Linked DNA regions of Polyangium mundeleinium. The protein of the gene in region 2 interacts with the protein of the main gene of each other region in a pairwise test. Links are inferred from orthologs where the notes say so. Each region holds a gene or a part of one and is shown on either strand. Other genes may lie near its edges. The genes, in order: murG and POL67_RS39375.

What was found.
Region 1: the proteins of POL67_RS39375 (region 2) and murG interact in binary tests that used the Escherichia coli proteins (3 or more experiments, as listed by UniProt). The link is inferred for Polyangium mundeleinium from one-to-one orthologs.

What each region holds. Positions count from the first base shown.
Region 1 is NZ_JAQNDO010000001.1:2,300,740-2,305,151, reverse strand. What follows is about bases 1-2,999. They hold murG (undecaprenyldiphospho-muramoylpentapeptide beta-N-acetylglucosaminyltransferase), read right to left. Parts: upstream 2,063-2,999; coding sequence 938-2,062; downstream 1-937. Other genes in these bases: ftsW (putative lipid II flippase FtsW), read right to left, coding at 2,059-2,999; murC (UDP-N-acetylmuramate--L-alanine ligase), read right to left, coding at 1-941. Outside these bases: more of ftsW, read right to left, coding at 3,000-3,453; murD (UDP-N-acetylmuramoyl-L-alanine--D-glutamate ligase), read right to left, coding at 3,450-4,412. UniProt on the Escherichia coli protein: Cell wall formation. Catalyzes the transfer of a GlcNAc subunit on undecaprenyl-pyrophosphoryl-MurNAc-pentapeptide (lipid intermediate I) to form undecaprenyl-pyrophosphoryl-MurNAc-(pentapeptide)GlcNAc (lipid intermediate II).
Region 2 is NZ_JAQNDO010000001.1:9,984,250-9,992,719, forward strand. What follows is about bases 4,663-7,413. They hold POL67_RS39375 (TrmH family RNA methyltransferase), read right to left. Parts: upstream 6,599-7,413; coding sequence 5,726-6,598; downstream 4,663-5,725. Other genes in these bases: POL67_RS39365 (hypothetical protein), read right to left, coding at 4,663-4,967; POL67_RS39370 (GNAT family N-acetyltransferase), read left to right, coding at 5,161-5,715; POL67_RS39380 (vWA domain-containing protein), read right to left, coding at 6,621-7,413. Also shown: POL67_RS39335 (hypothetical protein), read right to left, coding at 1-1,246; POL67_RS39340 (hypothetical protein), read right to left, coding at 1,596-1,907; POL67_RS39345 (DUF5713 family protein), read right to left, coding at 1,915-2,250; POL67_RS54365 (HNH endonuclease), read right to left, coding at 2,387-2,707; POL67_RS39350 (hypothetical protein), read right to left, coding at 2,731-2,946; POL67_RS39355 (alpha/beta hydrolase), read left to right, coding at 3,154-3,888; POL67_RS39360 (hypothetical protein), read left to right, coding at 3,935-4,486; more of POL67_RS39365, read right to left, coding at 4,488-4,662; more of POL67_RS39380, read right to left, coding at 7,414-7,817; POL67_RS39385 (DUF5005 domain-containing protein), read right to left, coding at 7,879-8,470.

The DNA.
Region 1 (4,412 bases), 7.7 Mb from region 2 along the record:
CGACGCGCGACGCCGCCGAAGGTGGCGAGGGCTTGCTTCGTGACGTCGAGCGGGACTTCGAGCTCGTCGGCGACGGCGATCGTCGCGAGGCAGTTCAGCACGTTGTGCGCGCCGGGCATCTTCACGGTGAAGCCGCCGAGCGGCTGGCCGCGGCGATACGCGTTGAAGCTCGTCTCCAGGCCGCGGAACTGGATGCCGCGCGCGCAGTAGTCCGCGTGCGGCGAGACGCCGTACGTGACGTGGCGGCGCGGGATCCGCGGCAGGATGTCCTGCACGTGCGGGTGATCGAGGCAAAGCACGGCGAGGCCGTAGAAGGGTACGCGCGCGGCGAACTCGATGAAGGCGTCCTTGATCTTCTCGTGGGTGCCGTAGTGATCGAGGTGCTCGGGGTCGATGTTCGTGACCACGGCGATCGTGGGCGTCAGGCGCAAGAACGAGCCATCGCTCTCGTCGGCCTCGGCGACGAGCAGATCGCCGGCGCCGAGGCGCGCGTTCGAACCAAGCGCGGCCATCTTGCCGCCGACGACGACCGTGGGATCGAGGCCGGCGTGCCGGAGCACCGTGGCGACGAGCGAGGTCGTCGTGGTTTTTCCGTGCGAACCCGCGATGGCCACGCCGTACTTCACGCGCATCAGCTCGGCGAGCATCTCGGCGCGGCCGATGACGGGGATGCCGAGCGCGCGGGCCTCGACGAGTTCCGGGTTGTCCGCGCGGATCGCGCTCGAATACACGACGACGTCGACGCCGCGGACGTTCTCGGCGCGGTGGCCGATGTCGATGCGCACGCCGAGCGAGGCAAGACGCTGGGTCGTGGAGCCGCTCTTCACGTCGGAGCCGGAGACGTCGAACTCGAGCGAGCGGAGGATCTCCGCGAGGCCGCTCATGCCCACGCCGCCGATGCCCACGAAGTGGATGTGCCGGACGCGCCCGCGGAACATCATGCCGTCCTTCCCCGGGCTTTCTCCCGGTGTTTCGACTCCCGCAAACGCGCGAGCTCGAGCAAGTCCGCCGCCACGGCCTTCGCCGCGTCGGGCGCCCCGATCTCGGCCGCGGCGCGCGCCATGGAAGCGCGCCCCTCGGGCGAACCCGCGAGCTTGCGGATCTCCTCCGCGACCCGATCGGCCGTGGCCTCGGCCTGCGGCAGCGCCACGGCCGCGCCGCGCTTCTCCAGCGAGCGCGCGTTCTTGAGCTGATGATCGTCGGCCGCGAAGGGATACGGGACGAGGATCGCGGGGCGACCGACGGCGCAGAGCTCGGCGAGCGTGGAGGCGCCGGCCCGCGCGATCACGAGGTCGGCCGACGCGAGCGCGCGGGCCATGTCGTCGATGAACGGGACGACCTCGGCGGCCCCGGACAAACCGAGCGACTCGTAGAGCGCGCGCGCCTCGGCCTCGCGCTCGCGGCCCGTCTGGTGGACGACGCGCAGGCCCGGGACCTGGTTCACGACCTGGGAAATCGCGCGCGGCACGGTCTCGTTCAAGGCCTTGGCGCCCTGGCTGCCGCCGAGGACGAGGATCGAGAGCTGGTCCTTCTGGACCTCGTACGGCGCGGGCGCGAAGGCCTTGCGGAGGGGCACGCCGAGGCGGCGCACGATGCTCGGTCGGAAGAAACGATCGACCTCGGGGAACGTGGTGTAGGCGCGCACGGCGAACGGCGCGAGCAGGCGGTTCGACAGGCCCATCACGCTGTTCGGTTCGAGCACGGTGACGGCGACGCCGAGCGTGCGCGCCGCGAAGCACACGGGGCCGCCCGCGTAACCGCCCACGGAGAGGACGGCCGACGGCCCGAGGCGGCGGACGAGATCCCGCGCGGCGGGGATCGAGGCCGCGGCGTGCTGCGCGCCCTTCAGGAACCCGGAAACTCCTCCGCCGCGCAGGGGCAGGATGTCAAGGAGCTCGAGCTCGCCACCTTGCTCGGGCACGACGCGCGCTTCGAGGCCGCGCGCGGTGCCGACGTAGACGACACGCGCCGAAGGGTCGGCGGCACGAACCGCCTCGCCCACCGCGAGCATCGGGAAGACGTGGCCGCCGGTGCCGCCGCCTGCGAGAAGAAGGGTCGTCACGCGCTCGCTCCCTCCGCGGCCGCGGCCCCATCCTGGGCCTCCGTGGCGATGAGGGCCGACGCGCTCGGCGCGCCCTCGCTCGTGCGCACGGGCGCGGGCTTCTCTCGCGGAACCTCGTTCGTCCGCGGACGGCTGACGCTGAGCAGGACGCCCGCGCCGGCGGCGTTCACGAGCAGCGACGAGCCGCCGTAGCTCATGAACGGCAGCGTGAGGCCCTTCGTCGGCAGGATGGCCATGGCGACGGCGAGGTTCACGAGCGCCTGCACGCCGAAGAGCGTGGCGATGCCGAACGCGAGGAAGCTGCCGTAGTCGTCGTGCGCTTCGAGCGCGATCTTCACGCCACGCGAGACGATGACGAGGTACGCGGTGACGAGGCCGAGGATGCCGAGGAAGCCGAGCTCCTCGCCGATGATCGCGCTGATGAAGTCCGTGTGCGCCTCGGGCAGGTAAAGCACCTGCAGGCCCTTGCCGAGGCCGAGCCCGGTCCACCCGCCGGAGCCGAAGCTCATGACGGACTGGAAGGGCTGATAGGCGAGGTCCTGGCGGTGGTTGTCCATGTCGATGAACGCCAGGTAGCGCCGGTAGCGGTAGTCGCTGAAGGCCACGAGCGCAGCCGCGCCCATGCCGAGCAGGGCCGTGAACGCTGCGATGTACGGCAGGCGCGCGCCCGCCACGAAGAGCAGCGTGAACGTGAGGAACAGGAGCACGACGGCGCTGCCGAAGTCGGGCTGCTTCAAGAGCAGCATGATGAGGAAGCCGACGACGATCAGGTGCGGCAAGAAGCCCACGGAGAAGCTCTTGATCGTGTCGGCCTTCTTCGAGAGCGAGTACGCGAGCCAGAGGACGATGCCGAGCTTGGCGGTCTCTGCTGGCTGGATGTGCACGGGGCCGATCGCGATCCAGCGGTAGGCGTTGCCGGCCTTGTGGCCGAGGCCGAGGATCGTCAGGCCCAGCATGAGCGTGACCGCGACGAGGATCGGGTACGTGAAGGGCTTGAGCTTGCGGTAGTCGAAGCGGCTCACGAGCCACATCGTGAAGAGCGCGACGAGCGCGTAGACGCCCTGGCGCTTCAGGAAGAACTGCGCGTCGTGGTACTTCACGGTCGCTTCGATCGCGCTCGCGCTGTAGACCATGACGACGCCGAAGCCGACGAGCGCGATGACCACGGCCGCGAGCACCGAGTCCACGGGGCCGGCCTTGCTCGAACGGAGGAGCGCGGTGACGCCGTTGCCGGCGCCGGGGCTCTCCTTGCGCGGCGCGCGGGCCTCGTTTTTCGGCGGCGCGGGTGGCGGATCGCTCGGCGGAAGGAGGCGGTTCTTCGGCGGGGGCGCGCTCGAATGGCGGCGCTCGCCGATCGCATGGTTGCCCGAGAGGACGGCGCTGCTGCTCACGACCGAACCTCCAGCATGGACTGGACCGCCTGGGCAAATTGGTCGCCGCGATCCTTGTAATCGCGGAACATGTCGAAGCTCGAACAGGCGGGGCTGAGCAGGACGGCGTCGCCGGGCTGGGCCAGTCGGCGCGCGATCTGCACGGCCTCGGCCATGGATCCGGCGCGCTCGATGGGGAGCACGCCCTGCGCGGCCGCGGCGATCCGATCAGCAGCCTCGCCGATGAGCACGAGGCCGCGGCCCTTGTCGCGGAGCGCGTCGACGAGCGGCTCGTACGCGCCGAGCTTGTCCTTGCCGCCCGCGATGAGGACGGCCTTGTCCTCGGTGAGGCCACGGAGCGCGGCGACCGACGCGCCGACGTTCGTGCCCTTCGAGTCGTCGTAGTAACGTACGCTGTCGTTCACGCCGACGAGCACGGTGCGATGGCCGAGGCCGCGGAAGGCACGGACGGCGCGCGAGAGCCAAGCGTCCGCGCTGTCGTCGAAGGGCACGTCGAACGCGGCCACGACGCCGAGCGCCGCGCATGCGTTCTCGACGTTGTGCTTGCCGGCGATCTGGAGCGCGTCGAGCGGGAAGCTGTGCCACGCGTCGCGATGCACGATCGAGCCGCCGACGGGGCGCACGGTGGCGGCCTCGTCGGTCGCGCTGAACGTGACCACACGGGCGCCGCCGCGGGCGGCCTGCTTCGCGCAGAGCGGATCGCCGTGCGGGATCACGGCCGTATCCTCGGGACCCATGGGGACGAAGGGGTTGCCCTTCGCGTCGGCGTACGCCTGGAAGTCCGGGTACCGGTCGAGGTGATCGTCGGTGATGTTGAGCAACGCGTGGGCGCGGGCGTGCAGCGTGGGCACCCGCTCGGCCTGGAAGCTCGAAATTTCGAGGACGATCGCGTCGAACGATTGCCCCACGACCTCGGCGAGCGGCGTGCCGAAGTTGCCGCCGATGAACACTTTCTTCCC
Region 2 (8,470 bases):
CGACGAAACAATCGACGCCCTCGGACGCGTTCATCTTGCCGCCGGGCCCGCCGGTGCGGAAATAGGTGCTGTCCCAGGACGAATAGATGTCGGCGTCGGGGAACGTGCGCGCGATGGCGAAGCGGGTTGTCAATCCAGCACATTGTGCGTTCAACATGATCTTGTAACCGACCTGGCGTGCGGTCGCCGTGGCGGCGCGCATGTCGTAGGCGCCAAGCTGGGCGTGCCGGTTGATGAAGACCCCGACGAACGCGGCGTCGGCCATTTCGAGGTTCTCGTCGTCGGGCCGCGCGGCGCGGGCGTAGAGCCACACGGGATCACCATCCGGGGTGCGGAACGGTGCTTCGAGGACACGATACGTCCCGTATTTGGGCGGCGCCGGCGAGCCCTCGGGCGCTGGGATTTCGCGGAAGTCGTAGCGGTCGATGAAGATGTCGACCTCGCCCTCGTGGAAATCGCGGGCCGAGCACATCGCAAAACGCCACGGGCCGGGGAGCGCGTCGTAGGGCGGCGCCTCGCGCACGAGGCTCCGGACGAGGCTCCGCGCGAGCTCCCGGTCGGCCGCCGCGAGTGCCGGCGCGCGCATCGAGAGGAGCTGAATCGCGTGCGCCCGGAGCGCGGGCACGGCCGCTGGCCCGGTCTCGCTGGCGACGAGCGCGAACATCAGGGCCGCGGCCTGATCCGCAATTGCGCGGAAATCCGGATCCCGGAGCGCCGTGGCCACGAGGTGCGAGAGCACGGTGAGCGCGGCCGATCGAATCTGCGCCGCCGCGATCGGATCTTTTCGTGCATCTTCGGTGGTCGCCCCTGCGGCGGCGAGCGCGCTCCGGGCCTGGACGAGCAGCCCCGCGGCCTGCGTTGCGGTGAGCCGCTCGGGGCGCAAAGGTTCGTCGGGGTGAAACGCGCTCGGCGGGAAGAGGCGCTCCAAGGTCGTGGTGCGGCGGGACGAGACCCAGCGCGCGGCGCGGACGAGCGCGGGGCCTGCGTCGAGGCCACGCGGCGGCGGCCCCGGCTCGGTGGCGAACGAACCATCGGGCAAGAGCCATAACGACGGTGCGCCCTCGCGCCCGGCCGTCAAATCGAGCGCTGCCGCGGCGAGTGCGACGGGCCCGCTCTGCCTGAGCCTCGCCGCCGGCACGACGGCGACGTCGGCGATCCTGCGCCGCACGGGGGTTCGTCCCGGGAAGACGAGCTGCGCGCTTTTCTTCCGGTGTGCTTCCAGCATCTCGATCGTCGCCTCCGACACGGGGGCGCGAGGCTCACGACGTAATCACGATCCCCGGCGAGAAGGACGTGCACGCCCGGCGTGCGCCTCGCGTCCTTCCAGCTTTCGGCCGCCTCTTTTCCAGCACCGGCGAGGACGACCGGCACGTCGACGTTTTCACCCGGAATCGCACGAAAGCGGAGGAGAAGGGGGTCGGGCATGGGGATTTGCTCCGCGGGGAAGCGTCCTCCCATGGGGCGGGGTGATCAACGGAAAACCGCGCTGTGGGGACCGAGACGAGGTCCGCTCCTGCTGAAATCGACGCGAGGACGGATGTCCGGCGACACGAAACGCACGGGCGCGGCGTCGATCTCGCTGGAATCGTCTCTTGCTACAGGTACCAGTCGACCTCGACCAGCAGGGACTCTTGCACGTCGAACTGTTTCTCCCCCTCGATCGAATCAATGTCCCACGGTTGCGTTGTATCGATGCGAACGACACCTTCGTGCCGCGTGACGACCTCGCAAGCGAGGATGCCCGGTTGTGGGTACTCGCTTTGCTGATCCAGCGCAGCTTCGGTGACGATTGGCACCTTCTGGAGAAACGACCAGCGGCGGCCGTGCGCGTCGATCAAGTGGCACTCGACCCAGCCGGGCTGCGCGTCGTCGGCATATCGCACGATCTGCACCTGGACGCCGATCATGAGCGCGTCACCAATCCCGCGGCGCGAGCGCCTCCTCGATGTCGAATTCATAGCCGTAGGCCTTGAGGATAAAGCCGATGTCCTCCGCGATGGCCTCGCGCGCCATTGTCTCGATCTCGCTCTCCGCTTCGAAAAACTCCTCCTGGAGATCGTTGAACGCCTCGGTCGTGGCGTGCGTGAGCGCGTAGACCGCGTTCCCCTTGGGCGCCTCCTTCTCGATGCGCTCCGCGAGCGCCACGAGGAGCCGCTGCCCCTTTTCGACGAGGTGCTTCGGGTAGTAGTTGTCGTCGATCATCGACTCCAGGAATTTTCGCTGCTTCACAGTGTCATTCTTGATGGTCATCGATCGATTGTCCTGTGCCAGTGGCCATCATGATTCCTCGGAAGACTCCGCCCTCTTGGCCCAAGCGTCCCATCCGCTCAAGGACGCCATCCACGGCGCAAGAGCCATGCGCGCAGCCGAACGCGCCCCTCGTCGTTCATGTCCAGGAGCTGCACCGTCGCGCGCCCCTCGGCCGTCCCCCCTTCCACGGTTCCCTCCGACCCCACGGAAAAGTGGTCCCCCACGAATGCCGCCTCGGGTGATAGAGCGGCACGATGGCGCTGGTCGCGGGGTCAATCGACGCGATGTTCGGCCCCTTCTTCAGGTTGCAGCGAATGCAGCAGAGACACAGGTTGTCCACGCCATCCGATCCCCGATGCTGTCGCCCGATGATGTGGTCGACCTGATGGGGCAGAATCGACGCGCTCTCGGGAAACCGACAGTACTCGCACGCGCCCTGGGCACGCCGCTGGACCATCTCCCGCACGTCGCTGGGAAGCTTCACGATGCTGCGCGCATCGTCCAGAACTCCTCGGCTTGTAGCTTGAGGAGGCTGAGCGTGTCGTTCAGGCGGACGACCTCGGCGTACTCCCGGTACTCTTCAGGCGTGAGGGCGCCCGCGGTGCTCTTCTGCGCGAGCTCTTCGACGCGCGGGGCCAGGTCCCTGCTGACCGCATCGAGCGCCGCTTCGAGCTGCTCCAAGGTTCGCTTTTCCACGCGTTTTTCCCTCGCCGACGTCTGGCTCGTAGCATGCCACCCCTCCGCCGCTGGCACAAGCTCGGCCTGGAATCGGAGACCGTTTGCCCAGGGATGCCACCCCAGCGTCCTCCCGCCGATACCGCCAATCTCCCTGTCCCTCACGCCACGCGCCCTCCCTTCGCCCACCCCCCGCACCCCCTCGAAATCCTGCTACGGTCCCGCCCCATGGAACCCCGCACCTTCGGCCCCCTCCGCGTCCACGTTCGGGGCGGCGACGATCACCGCGGCGGCGGCGACGGCCCCGCGATTCTGCTCTGCCACGGCTTCGGCGCGCCCGGGGAAGACCTCGTCAGCCTCTGCCGCGTCATCGACGCCGGTCGCGGCGTCCGCTGGTTCTTCCCCGAAGCCCCCCTCGAAGTCGAGGTCGGCCCCGGCATGCGCGGACGTGCCTGGTGGGACATCGGCATGGATCGGCTGATGACGCTCCTCATGCGCGGCGACATCGACGGCGCCATGAAGCGCCTCGACGAGGTGCCCGAAGGACTCGCGCCGGCCCGGGATGCGCTCGCGGAGACCGTCGAGGTCCTCGGGAAGGAATACGGCGTGCGGCGGGATCAGCTCGTCGTGGGCGGGTTTTCCCAGGGCGCCATGGTCACGACCGAGCTCGTGACCCACCTCCGCGAGCCTTTCGCCGGCCTCGCCGTGCTCTCGGGGACCCGGCTCGGCGGCGAGCGCTGGCAGGCCGGGCTCGATGCCGTCGGGGAGCGGCTTGCGGCGTTCATCTCGCACGGACGGCGAGATCCGCTCCTGCCTTTCGGGCGCGCCGAGATCCTCCGGGACATGATGACCGCCGCGAAAGCGCGCGTGACGTGGGTGCCGCACGGTGGGGCGCACGAGATCCCCCCGGCCGTCGTGAGCGGGCTCGGGACGTTCGCGCAGGCCCGGCACGGCGGGGCGTAGCTCCCAGGGCTCCCCTTTTCGGGCCCACGGGCGTAGACTCGTTTCCATGCTCCGCCGCTTCCACATCGCCGAGCCTTGCAGCGAACGCTGGGAGTCGATGACGGGGTCGGAAGCGCGGCGACATTGCGGTTCGTGTGACAAACAGGTCGTCGCGCTCGCCGAGCTCACGCCCGACGAGGCCGATCGCCTGATCGCCTCGGCCCGGCCGCATTCGCTCTGCGTGCGGGTGGAGCACGACGAGGAGGGGAACGTCCTCTTCCGCCATCCCGAGCCGAGCCCCCCACCTGCCCGGCGTTTGCCCCGGCTGCGCCTCGCCGTGGGCGCCTCGCTGATCGTCGCCGCCTGCGGCAAGAGCGAGCCCGCGCCCACCGCGACGACCGAGGCCGTGAAGCCCGAGGCCGCCGAGGCGCAAGCGCCGCCCACGCCGCCCCCCTCGCCCGAGGCCGAGGCGCTGCCGAAGACGCCGCCCGAGCCGCCGACCGGCCTGAACCCGCACAAGCACAAGCACGACACAGCCACGGTCCCGGGAAAACCGAACACACGGGTCACGACGGGCTGCGCGTGCGCGCTGGACGATCCGCTCTGTAGTTGCCTCTGATCTACGAGGGTTCGCGCGCGGGCGTTGCGTCCGCGGGCCAGAGCCTGCGGAAGCCGAGGCCGACGATCGTCGCGTCACCGCGCTCGACCAGCGCGCCGAAGCGGCACTTCTCGACGAGCGTGCCCTCGTCCACCCGGCCCTCGTCGAGGTAACGGATCCGCTGGCCCTCGGTCAGCTTGGCGAAGACGCGCGCGTCGGCGGCGATCGCCACGAGGTCCCGCGGGAGCTCGGCGTCGAGCGGGGCCGCCACGGCGCGACGGGTCCGGCGGACCACGTTCTCGTCGACCCACACGTCGAGCTCGTCTCCCCGGACGAACAGGACCACGCCCGTGAGCCGAACGCCGCCCGGCGTGGTGAACGTGACCGCGTCGCCGGCCCCGGGCTCGGTCGAGGCGCGGCCGCCGAGGCGCTTGCGCATGGCGTCGACCGTCGGCGGCGGCGGCTTCGGCGTGAGGACGGGCAGCCCCAATTTCCGGACCATCGAGCCAAACATAACGCGCCCCGCCCGCCGCCGCGATCCCTGTCGCGTGCATCCCCTCCACCGTGACCTCCCCTACGGTTTTCCCACGGAGCACGATTTATTTTACGTGGTCTCACTTTTTTTACGGACGAACGGGTCGTTCGACACATGGAGCTCATTGAGGGGCCTCTGCGGTCCGGTCCCGTAAAACCCCATGCTCGACACGTACGTCCTTCCCGTCTCCCCCGACGAACCCACGACGGTGGCCGAGAGCCTGGCGCTGCTGGAGCACGAGCTCGACGAGGTGCCGGACGCCGTTTTTCCCGGTCTGTCAGGACAGCCACCGGAGCTCGACCCCTGGGAGGTAATCAACATCCTGGAAGTCGACATGCACGCCGGACGGCTCAAAGGTTTTGCCGGGTACGTCGGGGGTTTTCCCGCGGCGCTCTGCCTGGTCGGCGCCCTCGCGGCCTTCGGGCCGGGCGCCTCCACGACGGCGGGGCGGGTGCCCACGGTGGCCTGCCTGCTCGTGGCCCCCCGCTACCAGCGGCTCGGGCTCGGCCGGGTGCTGCTCGCCGAGGCCGAGCGCGCGCTCAGGGCCAAAGGGGTGACGTTCGTGGACGCGTACCCGCCGAAGCCGCGGCCCGGGAAGGAGGCGGGGCTGCTCGCCACGTTCCTGCAGGCGGGGTTCGTCCAGGTGGGGGAAGCTGGAGACCGGCTCCTCGTGCGAAAGACGCTGGGGACGACGCGGGCGCGGAAGGTGGGGTGAGCCGCGGGGGTCAGCGTCGCCGCGGCGGACGCCCCCGCGGCGGGCCCGCGGGCGGACGTGCAGGCGACGCCACGGGCGCCGGGGGCGCGGGCGACGCGGGGGACGGGTTTTTCCCGAGCAGGTTCTCCCGGACAACCTCCGCCAGGAGCACGCTCGCCGCGATCGATACGTTCAGCGACCCGACCGACCCGGCCCCCGGGATCGCCACGAGCGCGTCGCATTGCGCCTTGGCGCGCTCGGACAGACCCTCGCGCTCGTGGCCGAGCACCAGGACCACCGGGCGCTTGAAGGCGAACCCGAACGCGTTCGCCGCGGCGTCGCTCTCGCCGCCCACGATCGTGACGCCCCGGGTGCGCAGGCGCGCGAGGGTGTCGGGCAGGTCCGTGGTACGGGAGAAGTCGAGCTGCTCGGCGCCGCCCTCGGCCACGCGGACGGCGTCGGGCGGGAGGCCGGGGTGCGGGGCCGGCGCGCCGAGGAGCGCGGCGTCGAGGCCGAAAAACGCCGCGCTCCGGACGATCGCGCCAATGTTGTAGGGGTTCCGCACGCGCTCGAGCGCGATGGCCGCCCCGCGCGTGCGGACCAGCATGTCCGCGAGCTCGTTCGTTCCGAGCCACGCCCGCGGCCGCGTATGGAGACAGAGCCCCTCGTGGTTTTTCGTGTGCGCGATCCGCTCGAGTTCGTCGTCGCGCAGCTCGTGGCAGGGGACACGGCGCGCCGCGGCCCAGCGAATCAGGGTCTCGAGGTCGCGGCGCGCCTCGCGGCCGTAGGAGACGGCGAGGACGTCGTCCGGGCGGCGGGCGAAGACGGCGAGGCAGGCGCGCAGGCCGTGGACGATCTCGGGGGCCTGGGCGCCGGGGGCTCGCGGGTCGGGCTTCTGCTTCATGAACGGGATCGGACCTTCCGGATCAGTTCGGCGTGGGCTCCTGGCACCCGAGGACGATATCCAGGTCCATGACCACGCCGTTCTTCAAGCTATCGCACGCCGGGCCGTAGAAGACGACCTGGTTCTTGCCCGCATCGTAGGTCCACCCGTCCGTCTTCGTGTCGTCGCGGCTCACTTCGGTCGTGTTGTCGAAGAAGACGTAGATCTCGCTCGGGTTCGGCGGGACCGTGTCGAGCGTGTACGCGCAGGAGAGCGTCTTCTTGGCGATGGTCGCGAGCGCCATGTCGAGGCTCGCCTGGTCGGAGGCGTCGTAATACGGGTTCGCCCCCGCGGCCGGGACGCCGCCGGCGTTCGCGAACTTGTTCATCTGCGCCGGGTCGATGCCCGCCCCGAAGCCGATCACGAACGTCGGGATGCCGCGCATCTCGAAGAGATTCTTGATCTCCATTTCGGTCGTCGCGTCCGAGCCGCACGTCTCCTTGCCGTCCGTGATGAGCACGGCATAACTGTCGCGATCGGTGTCGTTGAACGCGGGCTCGGTCGTCGATTGCGTGACGGCCGTCTGGATGTTCGTGACGCAGGGCCCGTCCGGGAAGTATTTGTCCGCCTTCGCGAGCGCCGCCGTGAGCAGCTCTTGAATGGGCGTCTCGTTGTCGGGGCCAACCGGGATGGGAATCGCGGCCTGCTGGCAGTTCGGCGTCACGAGGTCGGGAAAAAGCGTGAGGCCGAAGCGGATCTTGCCGGTGTAATCGGTCGTCATCTTGTTGATGGCGGCGACGGCGATGTCCCACTTCGTCACGTTGCCGACGAGCGCCGTCATCGAGCACGATCGATCGAGCACGAGCAGCATGTTCGGCGGGATCGTCTCGACCTTGGCCTCCTGCGCGCCGCAGTCGCCGCCGGGGACACACGTCTTCGTGGCGCCGTCGCACTTCATGCCCGCCGAGCAGTCACTGGCGACGGCGCACGTGCCGGGATCGATACACGTGCCCGCCGCGCTGCACTTCTGCGGCGCAACACAGGCCGGATTGCAGCCGAACGAGCCCGCGCCCGCGGAGCCCGCGCCCACGCCGCCCATCCCGCCCGCGCCATACGTGGCGCCGGCCGCGCCGCCCCCGGACGACGCGCTGGACCCAGCGTCCCCACACGCCGACGCGATCACGAGGCCCATCACGCCCAGGAGGGCAGCCCAAGTCGAAGCGGAAGATCCTTGCAGCATGGATCGAGATTACCCGATCCGTCGCTCCGACGATAGATGGCTCCCGCGCGCGAAGCCGCGATCAGGGCGCGCGCAAGCTCACGCGCACGAATCGGGGGAAATAGAGCGAGGTGTCGGCGAGGAGCGTGGAGAAATCGAGGCTGTTCGAGGCATACGTGACCACGAGATCGGCGCCTTCGAGCTCGGGGTGAGCCTTGCCGGCGTAGACGAGGGTATCCTCGCGGTCGGATTCGGGGGGATGGTAGAACGTTTCGAGGTCGGAAAAGGGGCCGCGGAGGTCGTTTGCCGTGCGAAGCGCGAGATCGGAGGCGCCGAAGCCCTCGGCCTGCACTTCGATCCACAGGTCGCGCACGCGGTCGTGGTGCACCGTCAGCTCGGTTTGCCCGTCCTCGAAGGCGAGGCCGAGCGATTCGGGCTTGGTGAAATCGATCTCGCCCGACGCAGGCAGGGGAAACCGCGTCAGGTGGATGTCGTGCCCCTCGGACTCCTGCGCGCCAAAGGCGTAAAGGTGATCGTCGTGCACGAGCACGCTCGCGGAGCCGACGATGACGCCCGCGTCGTTCGAGGGCATTTCGAGCTCCTTCATCACCCATACGGGCGGCGCGTCGTCGGGGTTCTCGACGACGAAGACGTCAGCATCGAACACCTCGAAG